2 linked regions of the Symmachiella dynata genome follow. The protein of the gene in region 1 interacts with the protein of each later gene in a pairwise test. Links are inferred from orthologs where the notes say so. Each region holds a gene or a part of one and is shown on either strand. Other genes may lie near its edges. The genes, in order: leuS and ligA.

Region 1 (3,738 bases):
CAGTGCTGCCACGCTTTGGTCCAGCGGCGCTGCTCTGCGACGATACGTTCCTCGCGAAGCAGAGCCGTGATCCGCAACTTGACGTTTCGCCGCGCGGCGGCCAACTGTTGACGATACCGCACCAGCCTCCGCAGATCCCGCAACGACTCCGGTGGCATCCAGACCCGCGGAAGGTACCCCACACGTTCCAGGTCTGCCAACAAACGCGCGTCGCTGAAATCGGTTTTGTCGGGGCTTTGTTTGAGTTTGGCGACGTAGCCGGCATGGGCCAGATCGACGGACCAACCCGTGTGGCGGACCAATTCTTCAGCAAAGTTGGCTGCTCCGGTACAAGCTTCGAGGGCGACGAAGACCCGTGCGGATTTGGGAACCACCCCGCGCACCAGTAAGGCGACATGCTCCGCACTGTTCGGCGATTTGAGGTTAGCCAACACATTGCCCTCGCGATCCAACACGCAGACCTGAATGAACGACTGGTGGTAGTCGAGTCCGACAAAAAACGATAAACTGGACATGCTCGTTGCTCCTGATAGGACCAAATTGTTGCGTGAAATCAAACTTGGTTGTATCACAGCAACGAGCTTTCATCCCCATCTACAAAATATATTCCTGGCCACCGGCCACTCGCCACTGGCTACTTTCATCCACCCCAATTCACGTTCCATCTAAATACCATGCCTCGTTACGACGCCAAGCGGATTGAGCCCAAGTGGCAAGCTTATTGGGAACAGCACAAGACTTTTGCCGCTCCGGAAATCTCCGATCAGCCCAAATTGTATGTGTTGGACATGTTTCCCTATCCTTCGGGAGATGGTTTGCATGTGGGGCATCCGGAAGGTTATACGGCCACCGATATTGTCTGTCGCTATTCCCGCATGCGGGGCAAAGCGGTGTTGCACCCCATGGGGTGGGATGCCTTTGGATTGCCGGCCGAGCAACACGCCATCAAAACCGGCACGCATCCACGCGAAACGACCTACAAAAACATCGGCACCTTCCGCCGCCAATTAAAGATGTTGGGTTTCAGTTACGACTGGGACCGTGAATTGGCGACGACCGACGAAGACTTTTTTCGTTGGACGCAGTGGATCTTCTTGGAATTGTTCGATACCTGGTTCGACGAAGAACAACAACGCGGTCGGCCGATCGCTGAATTGCCGATTCCCGAGGATATTACCGCCGCCGGCGATGAAGCGGTGCGTCGTTATCAAGACAAAAACCGCTTGGCCTATCAAACCGAAGCACCGGTGAATTGGTGTCCCGCCTTGGGAACGGTCTTGGCCAACGAAGAGGTGATCGGCGGGGTGAGTGAGCGAGGCGGTCATCCGGTGGTACGGATTCCGTTGCGACAATGGATGTTGCGGATCACCTCCTATGCGGAGCGGTTGTTGAACGAATTGGAAGAGGTGAATTGGCCCGACTCGATCAAAGCCTTACAGCGAAATTGGATCGGCCGCAGCGAAGGGGCGGAGGTCGATTTTTATATCGGCGACGACATCGAAGCCTGGAAAACAGCTCGCGGTAAATCCGGATTCCCGACCGAACCAGGCGACGACGTGTTGCGGGTATATACCACACGCCCCGATACGTTGTACGGCGCGACCTATATGGTGTTGGCGCCGGAGCATCCGGTTGTTGATCGTTTGGCCACGGACGAACAGCGCGAGGCGGTTGTTGCGTATCGCGACAAGTCGGCGACCAAGAGCGATTTGGATCGTACCGATTTGGCCAAAGAGAAATCGGGCGTCTTCACCGGCAGTTATGCGATCAATCCGGTCAATGGTGAACAGATTCCGATTTGGATCGCCGACTATGTTTTGATTAGCTACGGAACCGGGGCGATCATGGCGGTTCCGGCGCATGACTTGCGCGACTGGGAATTCGCCGTCACCTTCGACATCGAAATTCGCCCCGTCGTGCAACCTCCTGCAGGGTATGAAGCGTCGCGCGATGAAGCCGCGTTGGCGACCGAGATCAACGGCGAGAAACGGTTTCCCTTCGCTGGATTGGGGACAGCTGTCAATTCCGGCACATACGACGGCATGGAGACAGCGGCATTTAAAAGCAAAATCACCGAAGAATTGACCACATCCGGATTAGGTCGCGGGGCGGTGAACTATCGGTTGCGGGACTGGTTGTTCAGCCGGCAGCACTTTTGGGGCGAGCCGTTTCCGATCTGGCATGAGTTGGACGATCAGGGCAACCCGACCGGCTTGATGCGGGTGGTTGAGGACAAAGATTTGCCGGTTACCTTGCCCGACATGTCAGAATTCAAACCGCACGGTCGCCCCGAACCGCCGTTGGCCGAAGCGGGTGACGAATGGTTATATTCCACCGCTGAGGACGGCACGAAATTGGTTCGCGAAACGAACAGCATGCCGCAATGGGCCGGGTCGTGTTGGTATTACTTGCGCTACATCGATCCCAAAAACAGCGAGCGATTCGTCAGCGAGGAATTGGAAAAATTCTGGATGCCGGTCGACTTGTATATCGGCGGCGCCGAGCATGCGGTCTTGCACTTGTTGTACGCCCGTTTTTGGCACAAAGTGTTGTTCGACCGCGGTTATGTCTCCACGCCCGAACCGTTTGACCGATTGGTCAACCAAGGCATGATCTTGGGCGAGGCGGAATTGACCGCCTATCAGACAGCTGATGGTAGTTGGTTATCGGCTGCGATGGTCCGCGATGCTCCCGAAGGGGTTGAGGGAAAAGTCAGCAAACAAACGGGCGAAACGGTTACGGCTGTCCGATTGGAAATGGACCAAGTCGAAAAGCAGGGGAACGATTTTGTATTGAAGGACGACGAGGACGTTGCCGTCGAAAGCCGGTCGTTCAAGATGTCGAAATCGCGGGGTAACGTCATCAATCCCGATGAAGTCGTCGACGTGTACGGAGCCGATGCGTTGCGGTTGTATGAAATGTTCATGGGACCCTTGGAACAGACCAAACCCTGGAACATGAGTGGCGTCGAGGGGGTCAGCCGGTTTTTGGCGCGAGCTTGGCGGATGATCGCCGATGATGTTGCGGAAGAGGTCAAATTGAATCCGGCGATCCAGGCTGTTGATCCGAACGCCGATCAATTGCGGATCTTGCATAAAACGATTCAAGCGGTCAGTGACGACTGCGAGAAATTGTCATTCAACACGGCGATCAGCCGGTTGATGGAATTCACCAACCATTTCAGCCAGCAGGATTCTCGTCCACAATCGGTGATGGAAGCCTTCGTGTTGATGTTAAGCCCGTTCGCGCCGCACTTGGCAGAGGAATTGTGGGAGTTGTTAGGGCATGGCAAAACATTGGCCTATGAACCGTGGCCGGAATTTGATCCGGCAATGATCGTCGAATCGGAAATCGAAATCCCGGTGCAGATCAATGGGAAGTTGCGGGCTAAAATCCGCATCCCCGCCGAGGCGGACTCCGCTGCGATGCAAGCCGCCGCCGAAGCAGACGAGACGGTGCAAAAACAGATTGCCGACAAACAGGTGGTGAAAGTCATCGCCGTGCCGGGGCGGATGGTCAATTTCGTCGTGCGGTGAATTCGCAAACCCGTTCGCTACAGAGCGCGATGCCCGTGTGGGGACGCGTTCTTGTCACGCACCATTTCTAAACGAATGCTTTCGTTTACTGGTGACCCCCGCAGAAAAAATTGTGAGGTTCGCTCAGACGGGTTTTCGCGCGCAGAAGACACGACGGAGGCTTGGATATCACCCTCATAAAACTGCGTAAAACTACCTATAG
Region 2 (3,255 bases), 4.7 Mb from region 1 along the record:
TTGGAGCCAACCGGAAGTGATCGCCCAACACCCACAAGCGCATCTGTGCGAACCGGGCTGGATTCGCTCGCCGGATGGGAAACAGATTGCCGTGTTGCTGCGGGAAAATAGCCGCACGCTGAATTCGTTTGTTATCTTTTCCGACGACGAAGGTCAGACCTGGACCAAGCCGCGACAACTTCCGGCGGCATTGACCGGCGACCGACATACGGGCCGTTACACACCCGATGGGCGGTTGTTCATTTCCTTCCGCGACACCACCCACGAGAGTCCCACCAAAGGGGACTGGGTCGGCTGGGTCGGAACGTACGACGACATCGTCAACGGAACCGAAGGGCAATACCGTGTGCGGTTGATGGACAATCATCGCGGAGCCGACTGTGCGTACCCCGCCGTCGAGTTGCTGCCCGATGGCACGTTTGTCACGACGACGTACGGCCATTGGGAAAAAGGGAAGAAACCCTATATCGTCAGCGTTCGTTTCACAATGGACGAACTCGACGCCAAGGCCAAAAAATAATCCGCCCGCCAATTCATCCCGTCAGCCCCCGGCTTTGCCGGGGGGTAACGCGGATTGGTCATTTACCCCCCGGCAAAGCCGGGGGCTGAGGGGGGGGGGGGTGTTATTGCACCATCGCCAGGAATTCGTCTTCGGTCAGCACGGGGACGCCCAGGCTGGTCGCTTTGTCGAGTTTGCTGCCCGCTTTTTCGCCGGCGACGACGTAGTCGGTCTTCTTCGACACGCTGCCAGCTGCCCTTCCGCCATGATTGCGGATCAATTCCTTGATCTCATCGCGGGTGAATTTTGTCAGCGTGCCGGTCACGACGATCGTTTTCCCGTCGAAGATCAAATCACCCTCTGCTGTTTCTTGCGCCTCAACCGGTTCGCCGAAATTCAATCCGAACCCGCGTAACTCCTCAACAATGCCGCGGCCGACGTCGGAATGGAAAAACTGAGACACCGCCGCAGCAATGACCGGGCCGATTTCATCGACTTCGGCCAACTGTTCCTCGGTTTGCTGCATGATTTCATCCAACGTGCCGAACTGCCGCATTAAGACCTGTGATGTGTTCGTACCGACGTGACGAATATTCAAACCGGTCAGCAGCCGCCAGAGCGGTTGTGTCTTGGAACCTTCGATGGCGGCGAGCAGGTTGTCGACCGATTTTTCTCCCATCCGTTCCAGTGCGAGCAGTTCTTCGCGGCGATCGGGCAAGCGATACACATCGGTCAGGCTCGTCAACAGCTTGGCCGCTAGCAACTGTTCAATCAGTTTGATGCCCAACCCCTCAATATCCATCGCCGACCGCGAGGCAAAGAACCGCAAGGTTTCGCGCAATTGCGCGGGGCAGTCGGGATTGGGGCAGCGGACGTAGACGCCTCCCTCGTCTTGCACCGCCGGTGTATCGCACACAGGGCAATTCTTAGGAAACGCGAATTCCTCTTCGGTCCCGTCGCGACGCTCTTCTTCAACACGCACAACGTGTGGAATGATCTTGCCCGCTTTTTCCACCACAACCCAGTCGCCGATACGAACGCCCAACCGTTCGACTTCGTCGCGATTGTGCAAACTGGCTCGCGAGACAGTCGTGAGATCGATTTCCACCGGTTTGAGATGGGCCACGGGTGTCAGCGCGCCGGTCTTGCCGACTTGGATGTCGATGCTTTCAATCTGCGTGACCGCTTCGTATTTCTCCCACTTGTAGGCCAAAATCCAGCGCGGGCTTTTGCTGGTCCGCCCCAACTCCTCCTGGACTTCCCGGTCATTGACCTTGAGCACGATGCCGTCAACTTCAAAGTCCAACGAGTGCAAGTTCTCTATGAACGTTTCACATTGGGTCAGCGCCGCATCGAGGGACGGGCAGAGCGTGACGCCGGGAGTGGTGGGGATACCCCAATTGCGGATGGCGGTGAGGAATTCCATCTGCGTGGGGAATTCGACACCTTCCACATACCCCGCGCCGTGAGCAAAAAACCGCAGCTTGCGTTGAATGGCGATTTTGGGATCGAGCAACTTCAGCGCGCCGGCGGCGGAGTTGCGGGGATTGATGAAGACTTGCTCACCCGCTTGGACCTGCGCTGCTTTGATATGCGCAAAGTCGGGATTGCTGATGAAGACTTCGCCGCGCACTTCGAGCACGGGAGGAGGATTGTCTCCCCGCAAACGCAACGGCACACCCCGTAAAATGCGGGCATTGTGCGTGATGTCATCCCCCTGCCGCCCATCGCCGCGGGTCACGCCTTGCACCAACAGACCGTTTTCGTAAATCAGTGAAATGGCCACGCCGTCAATTTTGTATTCCGCCACATAGGCCAAGTCGTCGTCGCTGCCGAGCAGTTTTTTGAGCCGCGTGTCGAAATCGCGTACAGCGTCGACATCATAGACATTGTCGATCGACAACATCGGCTCACGGTGCTCGACCGTCTTGAACCCGGCAATCGGTTCGCCACCCACCTTGTGCGAGGGGCTGTCGGGCGTGTCAAATTCGGGGTGTTGTTGTTCGAGCGCTTCGAGTTGCTTGAGCAGTTTGTCGAATTCACGGTCCGGAATTTCCGGGCGTGCCTCGACATAATACAAGTAACTATGCCGCCGCAATTCGTCGCGGAGCTTTTCAATTTGCTTTTGAACTTTGGCAGACATGGCGGACAGCGCTGTGGGAGAAATGGCTGACCGGGAGGGCGAGGCTCCCGCCGAGCCGCGAGATTGGAAACCGTTGGGGCAGCGCGCGGCTCAGCGGGAGCTTCGCCCTCCCGCCACACGAAATCGCGAGGCGTTCAATCGGTGCATTTGTTCATGATCGGCACCATGCAGAGGAATTTCATCGGGGCATCGCCCGTATTGCGAAATTGGTGCACCTCGTCAGAGACGACGTAGATGCAGTCGCCGGCAGCGATCGAATGTTCGGTCTCCCCTTCGTAGACCCGTCCGTTCCCTTCGAGCACATAGACTTCATGTTCGTAGGGATGATTGTGCTTGGGGGTTTCGCCTCCCGGTTCGAGTTCGAACATCCGCATGGCGAAATTGGGAGCCCCGTCGTCCTCGCCGATCAACCACCGTACCTTGGCGCCGACGGCTCCTTCCATCTCGACCGGGGTTTGCGTGATCGCTTCGTGATTGCGAACTTTCATGATTCGGGCCCTTTCGTGGACGTTTCCGCTTCAGGCGGGTTGGTGATGGTCAAGCGGTTTTCGCGCAACGTTCGTAGCCGGTCGACGGTCATGGCCAGAAAACCGAGCGTCAAAATAGCCCCCAC

Evidence for each region.
Region 2: the proteins of leuS (region 1) and ligA interact in binary tests that used the Escherichia coli proteins (3 or more experiments, as listed by UniProt). The link is inferred for Symmachiella dynata from one-to-one orthologs.

The regions. Positions count from the first base shown.
Region 1 is NZ_CP036276.1:5,499,844-5,503,581, forward strand. The notes cover bases 323-3,736. They hold leuS (leucine--tRNA ligase), read left to right. Parts: upstream 323-674; coding sequence 675-3,536; downstream 3,537-3,736. Other genes in these bases: Mal52_RS20785 (IS110 family RNA-guided transposase), read right to left, coding at 323-515. Outside these bases: more of Mal52_RS20785, read right to left, coding at 1-322.
Region 2 is NZ_CP036276.1:798,156-801,410, reverse strand. What follows is about bases 134-3,064. They hold ligA (NAD-dependent DNA ligase LigA), read right to left. Parts: upstream 2,643-3,064; coding sequence 624-2,642; downstream 134-623. Other genes in these bases: Mal52_RS02985 (cupin domain-containing protein), read right to left, coding at 2,777-3,064; Mal52_RS02995 (sialidase family protein), read left to right, coding at 134-520. In the rest of the region: more of Mal52_RS02995, read left to right, coding at 1-133; more of Mal52_RS02985, read right to left, coding at 3,065-3,130; Mal52_RS02980 (hypothetical protein), read right to left, coding at 3,127-3,255. UniProt on the Escherichia coli protein: DNA ligase that catalyzes the formation of phosphodiester linkages between 5'-phosphoryl and 3'-hydroxyl groups in double-stranded DNA using NAD as a coenzyme and as the energy source for the reaction.